One region of the Streptomyces sp. DT190 genome, then DNA from elsewhere that is predicted to be linked to it. Evidence: riboswitches for the same ligand, from Rfam matches in the RefSeq annotation. Region 1 holds a riboswitch; each other region holds the start of a gene.
The links. A riboswitch is a leader RNA that binds a small molecule or an ion and turns the genes downstream of it on or off. The one in region 1 is predicted to bind cobalamin.
Positions count from the first base shown of each region.

Region 1 (4,268 bases):
CGCTCGGGGGCCTTGTCATACGTCGTCTTCACGCCGCAGTTGTCGACGGTGACGGGGAAGCCCCCGGCCGACGGGGCCGTGGCTTTCGTGTCCTGGGCGGTGTTTTGGGACGATCCGCAGCCAGCGGTCAGCAGTGCTGCCGACAGGGCCACGGCCGCAGCCGTCGCGCGCAGGGCACGGCGTCGGCGGGCAGGGGTGAACAGCGGGGGACGGGACGTGCCGTCGTACACGTGAAGCCTCCTGGGAGTCCGCGCTCCTCGGAACGGGCCCGCGACAGGCCAGTGTCCTGACTCCCGGATCGACGCTTTCCCTCGCCTTCCCGCGCGGCGCGCAGTGGCGTGTTGAAGGGTGCACTCCCCGGTCACAGTGGCGGGACCGTGCCGGATTCGCACCGGCTTCCTGTCTCCCGTCGCGGTGATGACCCGCTGATTCTACGGCCTGCCGGCAAGTGGCCAAAAGGGCGTGCGAACAAGCCCGAGCGCCCCTGCCAGGCCCTCACGCCTCACGCACTGCCCGCAGTATCAGCCGCTCGGCGTTCTCGTCGTAGGGGCGGCCGTCGAAGCCGCCGAAGACCTCCACCCGGCCGAACCCCACCTCCGCCACCATCCGCCGCAACTCCACTGCGCTGTACACGAACCACACCCGAGGTCGGGGACCTTCAGGGCGTCGGCGATGTGGGGGTGGATCACCCGTAGCCTCCTTGGGCGAAGGAACACTGGTGGCCGAGCGAGTGGAAGAAGGCGGAGAGGTCGGACTTCTGGTCGGCGTCCAGGCGACCGGGGAAGAGGTAGCCGATCAGGCAGCCGGTGTGGGCGACGAAGATGCCGTCGGCGCCGAACCGCTCCTGGTGGCCGAGCATGCTGTCGAACGTCGTCTTGGGCAGCACGCTCTGCGACAGGGTCGCGCTGGCTGTGGCCGCCCGGGCGACGGCGGCCGGGTCGCCGGAGGCGAAGCCCTTCAGCAGGTCGGTCAGGCACCGCTCGTACTCCTCCCCGTGCCGCCGGTAGTGCGCCAGCAGCAGGTCGGTGACGGCGGTGGTGTCCACCGTCCCGGGTTCGCTGATGTACGCCGTGTGGAAGCCGATGTCCGTGCCCAGGCGCCGCACCATCCGATGCCGGCCACTGAGGTACAGCGCGAACTCCTCGAGGAAGACGCTGTCGGCCCGCTCGACCGCCGCCAGGATGCCCAGCACCACGTCCCTGTCGTAGGGCAGCGCGAAGAGCCGGAACAGGCAGCGCAGGGTGGCAACGATGTCGGCGGTCGAACTCGCCATCCCCACACCCACCCGCAGGTCGGAGTGGGCACTCCAGCGACCCGGCGGCAGCGTGAGCCCGAAGTGTTCCAGAAAGAGCCGGGCCGCGAGGGCGGCCTTCTCGCCGAGTGGCGGCGCGCCCGGCGGCTCGGTCCCTTCGGTGAAGTGTGTCCAGGAGTGGCGGTCCACGGGGAACGACACGATGGCGATGTCCGGCTCCGTGCCCGCCCGCAGCGGGCCCTGATACAGCTCGCCCAGCGTGCCGTGGCAGACGCCGGACACGGTACGGCCCTCACGAACCTTCCCTTGCCGCCGACCCGGTCCTCGAGGTCACCGTGCACAGCCCGCAGATCGCCTACGGGCGCAGTGGCAGGTCTTCGGACTCGTGGGCTCGCTCACCGGGGACACCGCTCACCAGTGGGCACCTACCGGCCGTCGCTTCCCCGGCCCCCGCACGACTCGGACCCAGTGCTGTTGACGGCTGTCGTTCCCACTCACCGCTGCGGGACAGCCCCGGATTCCCACCGGGTTCCCTCTTGCGTCGCGCCACCGGATCCTGACGGCCGGGAGCTCGAACCGACTGCGTCCATCAGCGTAGGGCGGCTCCCGCCGCTGCGGCAGGGGCGGGGCCGGAGTTGTCCGGATGCGGTCGGTCGGGTGGCGGCACCGGAACCTTGAACCGATCCGGCCTACCGGGAGAACGACTCTGGCCGGATGTGCCCTCGGTGATCCCGGCCACGCTCGTCACACTGGGGCGTCGACGTCACCCTCACCTCCCCGCGGAGGACCGCGCCCGGAAGGCCCAGGATGCTGCCAGAGACGACGCCGGAGGACAGCGGCACGACGAACCCGCCACCCGCACGGGACAAGCGCCCGCCCGAGCGTGTCGTCCTGCGAGCCGACCTGCGTGCCGCGCTCCCCGACGCGAGCGCGGCTGTGCTGGTCACGATGGCGGTCTTCGCGTTCCTGTACGCCCGCATGGAGTCGGGTGACGCGGCGACGGTCGCCGTCATGCCGTTCATGAACGACGCCGGCACCTACTGGATGTATCTGCTCAGCCAGGCATTCGGCTGGTCGGGCCTGCTGTGGGCCTGGGGCACGGTCATGCTCGGCCTGCTGCTGTCGGGGCCGCGCCCCACCCGGCTGCGGGTGTCACGGCAGGTGCTGGAACGCTGGCACCGCACCACGAGCCTGACCACGATGGCCCTGATGTTCGCGCACGCGCTGATGTTCGCGGCGGAACTCGTGTGCTATGAGGCCCAACTGGCATGGGCCCAGCGGTTGTGGGCGGGATTCGCGGACACGTTCGTGCCCGGCTGGTACGACTCCGGAACCGGCCGGATCGCCATCCCCCTAGGCCAGGGCGCTCTGTATCTGGCCGTCCCGTTGGGCCTGTTGTTCTACATCCGCCACCGTATCGGCGGCAACACCTGGCGCCGACTGCACCGCTTCGTCATCGTCGTCTACGTCCTGAGCGTGTGGCACACCCTGCTGTACGGCACCAACGTCTGGTACGGCGAATGGCCGCGCACCGTCCTGTGGCTGCTGCAACTCCCGGTCGCCGTCCTGCTGTTGCTGCGCCTGCTGCGGCCCGCCCGGCGGGCCGAACGGCTGGGCGCGCCAAGACGCCGGGAGGGCGGGCCGCTGCCGGCCCGGGCGATGCCGGGCTGGGTGGCGCGGGCCGCCGGCCGGGTGGCCGCCGTGGCCGTCGTGGTGGGGCTCGTCCTCGTCGTGGCGTCAGGCCGAGACGGCGGCAGGGAACGCCCGGCCGAGCCGCCCACGACCACCCCGCACGCACACGAGTCCGGTTGATCCCCGGCCACGGGCCGGGGCCGGCCGGTACGGGCACCAGAGGGCGGGGACCTGGCTGAGGGGGTGATGGACGGTGACTGCGCGGCTCCGCGTTCTTCGACGACTCGGTGCGACGCGGTGAACCCTCCGACGATGTCGACGTCCTGGCCGACCGGCTCGACGGCCGTGAGAGCCTGCTCGTCGTCGACAACTGCGAGCATGTGATCGACGCCGCGGCGCACCTGATCGCGGCGCTGCTGCCGCGGTGCGCGGGACTGCGGGTGCTGGCAACCAGCCGCGAGCCCCTGGCCATCGACGGGGAGACGCTGGTCCCGCTCGGCCCCCTGCCCCTGCCCCTGCCCGGCCCGGACGCGGGCATCGAGCAGGTCCGCGACGCACCGTCGGTACGCCTGTTCACCGAGCGGGCAGCCGCCGTGCGCCCCGGATTCGAGGTCGACGACCACACGCTCGCCGATGTGCCGCGCATCGTGCGCGGACTGGACGGTCTGCCGCTCGCCCTCGAACTGGCGGCGGCCCGCCTGCGCACGTTCTCCCTGACCGACCTGGCCGATGGGCTGTCGGACCGGTTCGGGCTGCTCACCACCGGCAGCCGGACCGCTTCCGCCCGCCACCGCACGCTGCGCGGGGTCATCGCGTGGAGCTGGGACCTCCTGGACGAGGACGCGCGTACGGTCGCGGAACGCATCGCGGTGCTGCCCGGCGGCGTCAGACCCGCGTCGGCCGCCGCGGTCTGCACCGGGACGACCGTGCCCGTCCGCAGCATCCCCGAACTCCTCGCCGACCTGGTCGACCGCTCCCTGCTGCACCTCGAGCCCGACACCGGCCGGTACCGCATGCTGGAGACGATCCGGGAGTACGGTCTGGATCGCCTGGCCGCGCACGGCACCCTGGCCGGCGTGCGGGAGCTGGCCGCCCACTCCATGGCAGACCTGGTGGCCCACTACGATCCGCTGACCCGCGGCCCCGGCCACTTCGGTGCCCTGCACACGCTGCGCGCCGAGCACGACAACGTGATCGCCGCCCTGCGCCACCTCTGCGACAGGGGAGCCGCCGACGCCGCGACCGCACTCGCGCTCGACCTGACCTGGTGCTGGCGGATCCGCGGCCGCCACGAGGACGCCGCCCACTGGCTCGGGCGGACGGTCGCACTGCCGACCGAGCACCCGGGCGCCGGGCACGACATCGCCCGAGCGCTGCTCCGGCT
Region 1 covers NZ_JBNCNM010000016.1:92,663-96,930, reverse strand. The annotation lists gene ACPXCS_RS26210 (ABC transporter substrate-binding protein) at 1-230, opposite strand, end outside; cobalamin riboswitch at 260-457, opposite strand; gene ACPXCS_RS26205 (hypothetical protein) at 496-633, opposite strand; gene ACPXCS_RS26200 (hypothetical protein) at 686-1,534, opposite strand; cobalamin riboswitch at 1,605-1,848, opposite strand; gene ACPXCS_RS26195 (ferric reductase-like transmembrane domain-containing protein) at 2,060-3,064, shown strand; gene ACPXCS_RS26190 (ATP-binding protein) at 3,172-4,268, shown strand, end outside.

Region 2 (4,268 bases), on a different contig from region 1:
CGTCACCTCCGGGCTGCGCGGCATCTGCCCGGCGAACCCGCGGGCGTGACAGCCGAACAGCACGCAGTCCGCGGACGGCGGCGCCTCGGCGAGCAGCGCCAGCCAGCCGATGCCGTAGTCGTGCCGGGCGACGCGCACCCGCTCCGGGGGCAGCGACGCCCGGGTCACCCCGCGCGCCCCGTCGCACCCGGCGACGAACTGCGTCCGCACGACCTGCCGTTCACCCGTGTCGGGGCAGACGTACGACACCGAGGGCCGGTCGGAGTCGAGGTCGTGGAGCCGGACGTCCCGGACGCCGAAGCGGATCCGGCCGCCGCGCACGTCGGCGTACTCGCGGACCAGGTCCGTCACCAGCAGGGGCTGCGGGTAGACGAAGTGGTGGCTGCCCGTCAGCTCCCCGTAGGAGAAGCGGTAGCGCTCCCCGCCGAAGCGGAACTCGCAGGCGGTGTGCAGCTCCGCGCGGTCCAGCAGGTTGCGCGCCAGACCGCGCTTCTCCAGGCCGCGCACGGCCCATTCCTCGATGACCCCGGCGCGGGGCCGCCGCTCGATGAACTCCCGGGTCTCGGTCTCCAGCACCAGGCAGTCCACCGAGGCGGCCCGCAGGATGTTGGCCACGGTCAGACCGGCGGGGCCGGCGCCCACGACGACGACCGGGAAGCGTTGCGGAGCGCCGGAGCCGGGGAGCGGCGGGGGGTTGGCCATGCCGCTCATTATGGAGCCGGCGTCAGCGGGCGGGCACCCGCACGACGGCCGGAGGGGCGCATCGGCTCCCCGCCCCGGGGCGGGGAGCCGCGCCGGTCACCGCCCGAGCCGCGGGATCTCGATCGCCGGGCAGCGGTCCATCACCATCTCCAGGCCCGCGGCGCGGGTCCGCTCGTACGCCGCCTCGTCGACCACGCCCAGCTGGAACCAGACGCCCTTCGCGCCCGTCGCGACCGCCTCGTCCGCGACGGCTCCGGCCAGCTCGCCGTTGACGAACACGTCCACGACGTCCACGTCGAAGGGGATGTCCGCCAGACTCGCGTACCCCTGCTCGCCGTGCACCGTCTCGGCCTTCGGGTGGACGGGCACGACCCGCTTGCCGAAGCGCTGGAGCACCGCCGCGACGCCGTACGCCGCGCGCTGCCGGTTCGACGACAGGCCCACCACGGCCCAGGTGTCGCCGAGCTCGTTGAGGATCCTGCGGACCTTTGCCTCGTCGCCGTACACCGGCGGCCTCCTCGGAACGTCGTGAAAGAAGTGCTCTCCCGGCAACGCCGCGGGACGTGCGGTGATTCCCCGGGAGCCCCCGTGATAGCTTGCCGAGGCCAGTCGAACCCATGTACGTGGGTCAGGGAATCCGGTGCGAATCCGGAACTGACGCGCAGCGGTGAGGGGGACGGGCGGGGCCTCGGCCACTGGACTCCGGCACGTGAGTCCGGGAAGGCGCTCCGATCCGGGTGAACCCGAGTCCGAAGACCTGCTGGCGGCCCCCGCGGCCGGAGCGCGGCGGGGGAGCACCGTACGACCGGGCTCCGCGATCGGGCCCTCGACGACTGAGGACTGGTTCCCGTGCCGCTCGCCCCACCCGCCCGTGCCGCCGTGCTGCTCGCGGCCGGCTCCCTGCTCCTGACCGGCTGCGGCGACGCCGGGCCCACCCCCGCGCGGGCCGCCGCCGTCACCCTCGGCAACTGCGGCCACGCGGTCCGCGTCGAGGCCCCGCCCCGGCACGCCGTCTCCCTCAACCAGGGCACCACCGAGATCCTGCTCTCCCTCGGCCTCGCCGACCGCCTCGCGGGCACCGCCACCTGGACCGACCCCGTGATGAAGGGGCTGGAGAAGGCCGACGCCTCCGTGCCGCGCATCGCCGACGGCAACCCCTCCTTCGAACGGGTCCTGGACGCCGACCCGGACTTCGTCGCCGCCTCCTTCGTCTCCACCCTCGGGCAGGGCGGCGTGGCCACCCGTGAGCAGTTCGAGAAGCTCGGCGTCCCCACCTACGTCTCCCCGTCCGACTGCGCCGGCAAGGACAACTCGGGCGGCGGCGACGGCGCCCGCGACGAGGCCCTCGGCATGGACACCGTCTACGGCGAAGTGCGCGACCTCGCCGCCGTCTTCGGGGTGCCCGAGCGCGGCGACGCACTCGTGGCCTCCCTGCGGCAGCGCATGCGGAAGGCCACCGCGGGCGTCGACGCCTCGGACGTCACCCTCCTGTACTGGTTCGCCAACTCCGAGTCGCCCTACATGGCGGGCTGTTGCGGGGCGCCCGGCATCATCACCCGGTCGCTGGGCGCGCGGAACGTCTTCGACGACACGCACGAGGAGTGGCCGCAGATCAACTGGGAGACGGTCGCCGACCGTGACCCCGACGTCCTCGTCATCGGTGATCTGACCCGCAGGTCGCAGACCGCCGAATCGGCCGCGAAGAAGATCGCCTTCCTGGAGTCCAACCCGGCCACGAAGAACATGGACGCCGTCCGGCACAAGCGGTACGTGCTGCTCAGCGGGCAGGCCATGAACCCGACCATCCGCACGGTCGAGGGTGTGGAACGCGTGGCCGCGGGGCTGCGCCGGTTCGGGCTGGTGAAGTGACCGCCAAGGGACTCGCGGACGCCGGGGCCCGGCCCCGCCGCCGGACCGGGCTCGCGCTGGGTGCGGCCGGGTCCCTCGCGCTCGTCGCCTCCCTGGCCGTGGCCATCACCATCGGCCCCGCCGACATCCGGGTCGGTGAGGTGTGGTCCGCGGTGGCCGCCCACCTCGGCCTCGGCAGCTCGGACCTGACGCCGATCCGGGACGGCATCGTGTGGCAACTGCGGCTGCCCCGCACCCTGCTCGCGGCCGTGTGCGGGGCCGGACTCGCCGTGTGCGGGGCGGTGATGCAGTCGCTGCTGCGCAACCCGCTCGCCGATCCGTTCGTGCTCGGGGTCTCCTCGGGCGCCTCCACCGGCGCGGTGCTCGTGGTCGTGCTGGGCGCGGGCGGCGGTGCCGTCTCCGTCTCCGCCGGCGCGTTCCTCGGAGCCCTGGTCTCCTTCGCGCTGGTGCTGCTGCTCAGCCACACCCTGGGCGGCACCACCGACCGGGTGGTCCTCGCCGGGGTCGCCGCCATGCAGCTGTTCTCGGCCCTCACGTCCTTCGTGGTGATGACGTCCGCGGACGCCGAGACGACCCGGGGCGTGCTGTTCTGGCTCCTCGGCTCGCTCGGCGGGGTCGGCTGGACCGACGTGTGGCTGTGCCTGGCCGTGCTGGCCGTGGCCCTGGTGGTGTGCCTCGCGTACGCCCGTACCCTCGACGCCTTCGCCTTCGGGCAGGACGCGGCGGCCGCGCTGGGGGTGTCCGTGGCCCGCACCCGGCTGGTGCTGCTGTGCGTCACGGCCCTGCTCACGGCGGCGCTGGTCAGCTCGGCCGGGGCGATCGGCTTCGTCGGGCTGGTCCTGCCGCACGCCGCCCGCGCGCTGACCGGACCCGGGCACGCCCGGCTGCTGCCGGTCACGGCGCTGGCCGGCGCGGTCTTCCTGGTGTGGGTGGACACGCTGGCCCGGACGGTCCTCGATCCCCGGGAGGTCCCGGTCGGCGTCGTGACCTCGCTGATCGGGGTGCCGGCCTTCGTGGCCGTGCTGTACCGGACGCGGAGGGTGCGGTGAGCGGGGCGGGGGCACGGGACGAGGACGGCGCGGACCGGGGCGCCGAACGCGGGAAGCGGGCCGCGCATGCCGAGCGGGCCGCGCATGCGGAACGGGCCGAGTATGCGGAACGGGCCGAGTATGCGGAACGGGCCGAGTATGCGGAACGGGCCGGGCGTGGTGCCCACGAAGTCGGTCGGGGTGCGGAAGAGGTCGGGCGTGGTGCCGACGAGGCCGGGCACGGGGCCGGCGGGCTGCGGGCCGACCGGGTCGGGCGCCGTGCCGACGGGCGCCTGATCCTCGACGGCGTCGTCCTCGCGCCGGAGCCCGGCTCGACCGTCGGCGTCCTCGGCCCCAACGGCTCCGGCAAGTCCACGCTGCTGCGGCTGATGGCCGGGCTGCTCACCCCGTCCGCGGGAGTCGTCACCCTCGACGGCACACCGCTGGGCGACCTGCCCCGCCGCACCGTCGCCCGTCGCCTCGCCGTCGTCGAGCAGCAGTCGGACACCCAGGTCGAGCTGACGGTGGAGGACGTCGTACGGCTGGGCCGCATCCCGCACCGGCGGGCCTGGACACCCGCGACGGCGGACGACGAGCGGGCCGTACGGGCCGCCCTGGAGCGCACCGGCATGGCCGACCACGCGGGCCGGGCCTGGCACACCCTCTCCG
Region 2 covers NZ_JBNCNM010000008.1:7,050-11,317, forward strand. The annotation lists gene ACPXCS_RS16110 (4-hydroxybenzoate 3-monooxygenase) at 1-702, opposite strand, end outside; gene ACPXCS_RS16115 (CoA-binding protein) at 799-1,209, opposite strand; cobalamin riboswitch at 1,292-1,481, shown strand; gene ACPXCS_RS16120 (ABC transporter substrate-binding protein) at 1,552-2,571, shown strand; gene ACPXCS_RS16125 (FecCD family ABC transporter permease) at 2,628-3,620, shown strand; gene ACPXCS_RS16130 (ABC transporter ATP-binding protein) at 3,854-4,268, shown strand, end outside.
Region 2: it holds a riboswitch for cobalamin, as region 1 does, so the genes downstream of both, ACPXCS_RS16120 (ABC transporter substrate-binding protein) here and ACPXCS_RS26200 (hypothetical protein) in region 1, are expected to answer to the same signal.

Region 3 (4,268 bases), on a different contig from region 1:
ACCGGCTCGATCTGCGCCGCTCGCTCAGGGTCGGACTGCTGCTGATCGCGGCCGGTTTCGCGGTGGTGGCCGCCGCGCGCCCGGCCGGCTGGACGGGCACCGCCGGGCTGCTGCCCGCCGCGGGTTTCGTGGTGCTGCTCACCGTGGGGCAGATGCTCGTGGTGCCCGCCGCCCGGGCCTGGGTGCCCGACCTCGCCGAAGAGGGCCGGATCGGCCTGTACACGGGGGCGCTGTCCTCCGTCTCCGGCCTGATCGTGCTCGCCGGCAGCGCGGGCACCGGCGCCCTGCTCGACCTGGGGCTGCCGACCGCCGTACCGTGGCTGGTCCTGGCGGCCGTACCGGCGGTGGCGGTGGCGGTGCTGCCGCGCCGTGAGGACCGGCCGGACGGCGAGGAGGCGAGGGCCCGGACGGACTGACCGGCCGCGGAGCACAATGATCACCCGGCGCCAGTATCCTGGGTCGGCTGTGGCACCCCCCACCAATCCCTGTGCGAACACGGGGAGTTCGGGCTGCGGCAACGTACTTCCCACACGCATGAGACGAGGACGAGTGCTGCTAGCGGGCCGCTACCGGCTGGATGTTGAGATCGGGCGCGGTGGAATGGGAGAGGTCTGGCGGGCGTACGACGAGACGCTCGCCCGAGCGGTGGCCGTCAAGCTGCTGCTCCCCCAGGACACCGACGCCACGGCGGCCTCCCGGTTCCGCCTGGAGGCCCAGACCGCCGGGCGTCTCAACCACCCGAACCTGGTCGGCGTGCTCGACTTCGGCGAGTACGACAACCGGCTGTACCTGGTGATGGAGCTGGTCGAGGGCGACAGCCTCGCCGGGGTGCTGGCCGCGTCGGGCGCGCTGCCCGCCGGCCGGGTGGCCGATCTGGCCGCCCAGGCGGCCTCGGGGCTCGCCGCGGCGCACGCGCAGGGCATCGTCCACCGCGACATCAAGCCCGCCAACCTCCTGCTGGACACCCACGGCACCCTCAAGATCGGCGACTTCGGCATCGCCCGCTTCCTCGACGACCCCGGGGCGGCGCTCACCGCCACCGGGCAGATCGTCGGCACCGGCCTCTACCTCGCGCCCGAGCGCGCCCTCGGGCAGCCCGCCGGCCCCGCCTCCGACATGTACTCCCTGGGGTGCGTGCTCTACCAGTTGCTCAGCGGGCGCCCGCCGTTCGAGGCCGACAGCGCCGTCGCCCTCCTCCACCAGCATCTCGACGCCGCGCCCGTGCCGCCGCGCGAACTCGGCGTCGCCGGTCTGCCGCCGGCCTTCGAGAACTACCTGCTCGGTCTGCTCGCCAAGCAGCCCGAGGACCGGCCGTCGGCCCAGCAGGCCGCCGAGTGGTTCGCCGGCGGCGCCTGGCAGGGGCGGCCCGAGCCGCTGCCGGAGGTCACGCCCCCGGCGCCCGCCCCGCGGCCGGCGGCCCACGTCCCGGCCGGGACCGGCGCGCCGGTCACCTACGCGTTGCCCACCGGGTCGCGCGGGGCAGCGGGCGGGCGGTCCCGCCGCGCGGCGCCGCGCACCGGCTCCGGCAACCGGTCGCGCCTCGCGGTCTCGGCGGCCGCCGCGGCGCTCTTCCTCGCCGCGATGTACCTCGGCATGGTGTGGTTCTCGCCCGACGACACCGCGACGAAGGGCACCGAGCCCGACGCCTCCCCGTCGGCGAGCAGCCCGGCCTCGACCTCGCAGGGGGCGGAGGCCGGGACGTCCGCCGACCCGCGCTCCTCCACCGGCGGTACCGGCGACACCGGTGGGACCGGCGGAGCCGGCGGGACGTCGACCGTCGGCACCGTGGCCGATGTCACCCCGTCCCCCGTGGCACCCGCCGCCTCCGCGCCGGCCGAGCCGGCGCCCGCCCCGTCCCACCCGGCGCACGAGGCGGGCGAGGGCGGCGCGCCGGAGGCGGAGCAGCCGAAGCCGCAGCCTCCGCGGGTCCCCGTGGACGGCGGGGAGGACGGCGAGGACGAGGGCGACGACTGAGCGAGTCTGCGCCGGTGTGCGAGCGGGCGCCCCCTCGCGCGCCCCCGGTGCGGCTTGTCATGTCCCTCGACCCGGCCTTATTGTCACCACGCCTTGGTGAACGGGAAATCCGGTGTGATGCCGGTGCGGCCCTCGCCACTGTGAATCGGGAAGTCCGGCTCCGGCCCTCGCGGGCAGCCACTGGGTCCTCGTGACCCGGGAAGGCGGAGTTCGGGCGGTGGTACCCGTCAGCCAGGAGACCGGCCAAGGCGCGTCAACCATCCACGAGGTGCTGGAGAGGGTCTGCTGAGCCATGCACATTGCCGAGGGTTTTCTGCCTCCGGTGCACGCGGCCGCCTGGGGCGTCGCGTCGGCGCCGTTCGTCGTCCACGGAGTCCGGTCACTCACCCGTGAGGTGCGCGAGCACCCCGAGAGCACCCTGCTCCTCGGTGCCTCCGGCGCCTTCACGTTCGTCCTGTCGGCCCTCAAACTGCCGTCCGTCACCGGCAGTTGCTCCCACCCCACGGGCACGGGCCTGGGGGCCATCCTGTTCCGGCCGCCCATCATGGCGGTGCTGGGCACCATCACCCTGCTCTTCCAGGCGCTGCTGCTGGCACACGGCGGGCTCACCACGCTCGGCGCCAACGTCTTCTCCATGGCGATCGTCGGACCCTGGGCCGGTTACGCCGTCTACCGGCTGCTGCGCCGGTACGACGTGCCGCTCATGGTGAGCGTGTTCTGCGGGGCGTTCGTCGCCGACCTGTCCACCTACTGCGTCACCAGCGTGCAGCTGGCGCTGGCCTTCCCCGACCCGGGCAGCGGATTCCTGGGCGCCCTCGGCAAGTTCGGGTCCATCTTCGCCGTCACCCAGATCCCGCTCGCGGTCAGCGAGGGGCTGCTGACGGTGCTCGTGATGCGGCTGCTGGTGCAGTCCAGCAAGGGCGAGCTGACCCGGCTGGGCGTGCTGCCGGGTACGAAGGGGTCCCGGACCGAGGCGGAGGCGGTGGCGCGATGAGCAGGAACACGAAGATCAACCTGGTGCTGCTGCTGATCGTGGCCGCCCTCGCCGTGCTGCCGCTGGCCCTCGGCCTCGGCGACCACAAGAAGGAGCCGTTCGCCGGCGCCGACGGTGAGGCGGAGTCCGCGATCACCGAGATCGAGCCGGACTACGAGCCGTGGTTCTCCCCGCTGTACGAACCGCCGTCCGGGGAGATCGAGTCGGCCCTGTTCTCCCTGCAGGCGGCGCTCGGCGCCGGCGTCCTCGCCTACTACTTCGGGCTGCACCGGGGGCGGCGCCAGGGTGAGCAGCGCGCCCTGGCGCGGGAAGCCGGGAGCGTGCCCTCCGACGCGGTCGGGAAGTCCGCCGACGGGCAGGACTGAGCCCGGGTGCTGCCGATCGACGCGGCGGCGCACAGCAGTCGCTGGCGCCGCCGTCACCCCGTGGACAAGGCCGTGCTCGGGCTCGGTCTCACCGTGCTCGCGATCTCGCTGCCGCCCTGGCCCGGCGCGGCCCTGGTGCTGGTGGCGGCCCTGACGCTGCTCCTGGGGCCGGCGGGCGTACCGGGCCGGCGGCTGTGGCGGGCCTACCGGGTACCGCTGGGCTTCTGCGTGACGGGCGCGCTCACACTGCTGGTGCAGGTGGGCGGGCCCGGCGGTGCCGTCTCGTTGGCCGCCGACGGGCCGGTGCGGGCCGGGGAGTTGCTGCTGCGCACCTCGGCGGCCTCCCTGGGCGTGCTGCTGTTCGCCTTCACCACGCCCCTGTCCGATGTGCTGCCGCGTCTGGTGCGCGCCGGGCTCCCGCCGGCGGTCGTCGACGTCGCGCTCGTGACGTACCGGATGAGCTTCCTGCTGCTGGACTCGGTGCGCCGCATCCGGGAGGCCCAGGCCGCGCGCCTCGGTCACACCGGCCGGGCCGCCGAGTGGCGTTCCCTGGCCGGTCTGGGCGCCACCGCCTTCGTCCGGGCCTTCGACCGGGCCGCCCGCCTCCAGGCCGGACTCGCCGGGCGCGGCTACGACGGCACCCTGCGCGTCCTGGTGCCCGAGGCCCGGGTCTCCGCCCGCTTCACGGCCGCCAGTTGCGCCCTCCTCGTGGCGCTGGCCGCCCTCGCCCTCGTCCTGGAAAGGCCGCTGACATGAGCGAGCCCGCCCTCGTCGCCCTGCGCGGCGCGTCCTTCGGCTACGAGGACGGTCCGACCGTGCTCAGCGGCCTCGACTTCGACATCCGCGAGGGGCGCGCGCTCGCCCTGCTCGGCCGCAACGGCAGCGGCAAGACGACCCTGATGCGCCTGCTCAGCGGCGGACTGCGGCCCGACGAG
Region 3 covers NZ_JBNCNM010000001.1:634,860-639,127, reverse strand. The annotation lists gene ACPXCS_RS02705 (MDR family MFS transporter) at 1-416, shown strand, start outside; gene ACPXCS_RS02700 (serine/threonine-protein kinase) at 535-1,974, shown strand; cobalamin riboswitch at 2,052-2,236, shown strand; gene ACPXCS_RS02695 (energy-coupling factor ABC transporter permease) at 2,267-2,968, shown strand; gene ACPXCS_RS02690 (energy-coupling factor ABC transporter substrate-binding protein) at 2,965-3,333, shown strand; gene cbiQ (cobalt ECF transporter T component CbiQ) at 3,340-4,089, shown strand; gene ACPXCS_RS02680 (ATP-binding cassette domain-containing protein) at 4,086-4,268, shown strand, end outside.
Region 3: it holds a riboswitch for cobalamin, as region 1 does, so the genes downstream of both, ACPXCS_RS02695 (energy-coupling factor ABC transporter permease) here and ACPXCS_RS26200 (hypothetical protein) in region 1, are expected to answer to the same signal.